2 regions of the Cupriavidus sp. 96C5-1 genome follow, and region 1 is predicted to be linked to the other one. Evidence: predicted binding sites of a transcription regulator. Region 1 holds the regulator's gene; the other holds the start of a gene.
What was found. Region 1 encodes sigma-54, which starts transcription at its own class of promoters, with help from an activator protein. Its sites were predicted from a motif close to TGGCANGNAANCTGCTTT; they were not measured.
Positions count from the first base shown of each region.

Region 2: the regulator sigma-54 is predicted to act here: its motif matches at 1,428-1,445, upstream of AC3FOF_RS43825 (PQQ-dependent methanol/ethanol family dehydrogenase).

Region 1 is NZ_JBYOJU010000019.1:104,765-106,963, reverse strand. It holds gene lptB (LPS export ABC transporter ATP-binding protein) at 1-302, shown strand, start outside; gene AC3FOF_RS21050 (RNA polymerase factor sigma-54) at 441-1,916, shown strand; gene hpf (ribosome hibernation-promoting factor, HPF/YfiA family) at 1,966-2,199, shown strand, end outside.
Region 2 is NZ_JBYOJU010000088.1:10,753-12,951, reverse strand. It holds gene AC3FOF_RS43825 (PQQ-dependent methanol/ethanol family dehydrogenase) at 1-1,366, opposite strand, end outside; gene AC3FOF_RS43820 (quinoprotein relay system zinc metallohydrolase 1) at 1,587-2,199, opposite strand, start outside.

The DNA of each region.
Region 1 (2,199 bases):
AGCGCCGCCGCGTGGAGATCGCCCGCGCCCTTGCCTCTGCCCCGCGTTTCATCCTGCTCGACGAACCCTTCGCCGGCGTCGACCCGATCGCGGTTGGCGAAATCCAGCGCATCGTCAGCTTCCTCAAGGCGCGCAATATCGGCGTGCTGATCACCGACCACAATGTGCGCGAAACGCTGGGCATCTGCGACCACGCCTACATCATCAGCGAAGGCGCGGTGCTGGCCGCTGGCCAGCCCGAGGACATCATTGCCAACGAATCGGTGCGCAAGGTCTACCTGGGCGAGAATTTCCGCATGTAGGGATGCCGCGCGGCACCGGCCGCGCACCTGTGCATGCGTGGCTCCACTGTCGCCTTTTAGCGTGCAATCGATCACGGCGACACCAGCGATAGCAATTTCCGTTCCACCAGTCCGGGAGTTGGGCATAAAATAGGCCGCATGAAACCGTCGCTACAGCTCCGCCTCTCGCAGCATCTCGCTCTCACGCCGCAACTCCAGCAGTCGATCCGGCTGCTGCAACTGTCCACGCTCGAGCTGCAGCAGGAAGTGGAACAGGCACTGACCGAGAATCCGCTGCTCGAACGCGAAAACGACTGGATCGAAAGCCCGTTGCGCGTGTCCTCGGATGGCTCCGTCAACCTGCAAAGCGCGCCGGCGCCGGCGCCGGCCGACGGCCAGGGCACCAGCGAGAACCGCCCCGACGGCGCCCCCGAAGCAGAAGACGGCTACAGCGACAGCGGCGAGGACTATGGCAACGACTGGAGCCTCGACGACTTCGCCCGCCGCCCGCAGGGCGACGACGATGAAAAAACGCCGATGCAGCTGCGCGACGCCGAGCCCACGCTGCGCGAACACCTGATGGAACAGCTCGCGCCGCTCAAGATTTCGCTGCGCGACAAGGGGCTGGCCATCTTCCTGATTGAATCGCTGGACGACGACGGCTACCTGAGCACCACGCTGGAAGAAATATGCAGCGAGCTGCCGGAAGAGCTCGAGTTCGAGGTCGATGAGATCCAGGCAATCCTGACCCTGCTGCAGAGCTTCGACCCGCCTGGCGTCGGCGCGCGCAACGCGGCCGAATGCCTGGCGCTGCAACTGCGCCGTCTGAAGCATCCGCAGCGCGACCTCGCGCTGACCATTGTCGGCAGCCACCTGGAACTGCTCGCGGTGCGCGACTACACGCGCCTGAAGAAAGCGTTGCAGGTGGACGAGCCCGAACTCAAGGCCGCGCATGAACTGATCCGCTCCCTGGCGCCCTATCCGGGCCACGCATACAGCCGGCCGGAGGCCGATTTCGTCGTGCCGGATGTTTTCGTAAGAAAAATCAGCGGCGGCTGGATCGCCCAGCTCAACCCGGATGTGATGCCGCGGCTACGTATCAACGACATGTACGCGCAGATTTTGCGCGGTGCAAAAGGCGACGCGGGCGCGGCCGGATTGCAGCAGAAGCTGCAGGAAGCGCGCTGGTTGATCAAGAACATCCAGCAAAGGTTCGATACGATATTGCGCGTCGCACAAGCTATTGTCGAACGTCAAAAGAACTTCTTCACCCATGGTGAAATTGCGATGCGCCCCTTGGTTTTGCGGGAGATTGCCGATACACTGGGTTTACACGAGTCCACCATCTCTCGGGTGACTACCAATAAATACATGGCAACGCCGATGGGGACTTTCGAGCTGAAGTATTTTTTCGGCAGTCACGTATCCACAGAAACCGGCGGCGCGGCCTCTTCAACGGCAATTCGTGCGTTGATCAAGCAATTAATAGGAGCCGAAGACCCCAGGAATCCCCTGTCCGACAGCCGGATTGCCGAATTGCTCGGCGAGCAAGGCTTCGTGGTGGCACGGCGTACCGTTGCCAAGTACCGCGAGGCGCTCAAGATTCCTGCCGTCAATCTCCGCAAGACTTTGTAGCCGAGCTGCGTCGCCTGCCTGATGCAGCTCTTTCAGAAGGAGAAACGCTATGAACTTCAAGATCAGTGGACACCACTTGGACATCACGCCTCCCCTGCGTGAGTACGTGGAAACGAAACTGGAGCGTATCGTCAGGCATTTCGATCAAGTCATTGGCGTAAGTGTGCTGCTCTCTGTCGACAATACAAAAGAAAAGGACCGGCGGCAGTACGCGGAAATCAATCTACATCTCAAGGGCAAGGACATCTTTGTCGAGGCGCATCACGAAGACCTGTATGCCGCT
Region 2 (2,199 bases), on a different contig from region 1:
GGATGGTGAAGCCCGCGCCAAGGTAGGCCGCCCCCTTCTTGTAGCTGATCGGCTCGTTCCAGATATCCATGCCCCACTCGTTGGCCGGTACGTAGAACAGGCCGGTTTGCGGGCTGTAGGCCATCGGCTGCTGGTTCTTGCCGCCGAGGAAGCCCGGCGCGGCAAAGGCCGACTGGCCCTTCTTCGGGTCGGTGCCGGCGGCGGGATCGCCAGGGCGGCTCTCCGTCACGTAATTGGGCCGCCCGGTCTTCAGGTCGATGCTGGTGGCCCAGGTGATCTTCTTGACGAAGGGGAAGGCATTGACCAGCTTGCCGTTCCTGGCGTCGTTGACATAGAAGAAGCCGTTGCGGTCGGCTTTGCCGCCCACGCGCTTGCCATCGAGATCGAAGGTCACGAACTCGTTGACGCCGTCGAAATCCCAACCGTCGTTGGGGGTGTTCTGGTAGTGCCACACGATCTTGCCGGTGGCCGGATCGAGCGCCACGGTCGAGGCCGAGTAGAGGTTGTCGCCCTTGCGGATGTGGCTGTTCCACGGCCCCGGATTACCGGTACCGAAGTAGACCAGGCCGGTCTGCGGATCGTAGGTGCCGCCGAGCCAGGTGGCCGCGCCGCCGGTCTTCCAGGTCTCGCCGGGCCAGCTGGCGTTCAGGGTCCCGGTCATGCCGTTCTCGGTCTTGTTGCCGTCCTTGTCGTACTTGTAGCCCATATGGCCTTCGACCACCGGCCGGGACCACACCATCTGGCCGGTCTTGGCGTCGCGCGCCTCGACCCGTCCCACCACGCCGAACTCGCCGCCGGACACGCCGGTCAGCACCATGCCTTTGACGATCAGCGGCGCCGCGGTGTACGAGTAGCCGGCGGTGTAGTCCTCGATCTTCTCTTTCCATACCACCTTGCCGGTGTTCTGGTCGAGCGCCACCAGTTGCGCATCGAGCGTGCCGAAGATCACCAGGTTGTCATACAGCGCAGCGCCACGGTTGACCACGTCGCAGCAGGGCATGATGCCTTCGGGCAGGCGCTGCTCGTATTTCCACAGCTTGGCGCCGGTCTTCAGGTCGAGCGCGTAGATGCGGGAATAGGAGGCGGTCACGAACATCTTGCCGTCGTGGATCAGCGGCTGCGATTCCTGCCCGCGCTGTTTTTCGCCGCCGAAGGAGAACGACCAGGCCGGCACCAGCTGGCTGACGTTCTTTGTGTTGATGCGGGTCAGCGCGGAAAAGCGCTGTCCTTGCGTGCCCATCCCCCACGACAGCACGTCGCCTGGCGACTTCGCGTCGTTCTCGATCATGGCATCGGTCACCGCGGCGTGCGCCGCCAGGCTCGCGGCAGTCGCCGCGAGCACCATCATCACTCGTAACGTCCTCATCGTTTGCTCCTCTCTCTTGTTGTCGATCTTCGCTGGTGTGCCACGCACACCAGACAGACTCCTGGCAATTCCCGTGCCAATGGAAAACACGGGCATCCGGCCCCGGCAGTGGCCTGCGGACACCCCGGCGGCGTACCAGCGCGGAGCATTCCGTCGAGGTTGTTGCGGAATTGAACAGCGTGCGTTCGCCGCTGCTTCAGCGCTGATGCACTTCAGCACTTCAGTGCTTCAGCGCGGCCTCCTCATAGGCCGGGTAGAGATGCGTCACATTGCGCAGGTACTCGGCAGGCATGGCGCCCCAGCGGGCATACTCTTCGGGCACGGGCATGGCGATCACTTCGGCCAGGTCGCGCCCTTGCGACGCCGCCTCGGTCATGCGCGCGTCAAGCCAATGCAGGTAGCCACGCGTCTGCGCGATGGCGTCCGCGCTGCCGAGCGCCGGCCCGTGGCTGGGAATCAGTAGCCGCGCGCCGCTGTCGCGCTGCAGCGCCTGCAAGCGGTCGAGGCTGGCCAGCCAATGCCTGATGTCCGCATGCGGCGTGGTCGGCACGCGCTCGCGGAAGGCCACGCCACCCGCGAACACGATGCCGGCGCCGCGGTCCAGCACCACCAGGTCGTCGGGGGTGTGGCCGTCCATCCGGATCAGCTCGAGGGTGTGCCGGCCGATCGTGCGCTTGCCCGGCGTCAGCTCGTGGCGCGGCGGTGCCGGCTCCGTGTCGCGCATCCAGTCGCCGCACATGCGGTAGAGGTTGTCGGCATAGGCCGGCCCCTCGCGCTGCGCGCCCGCGATGGTGCCGGCCAGGGCGCTGGCGCCCACGTCCGCGTAGGCCTGG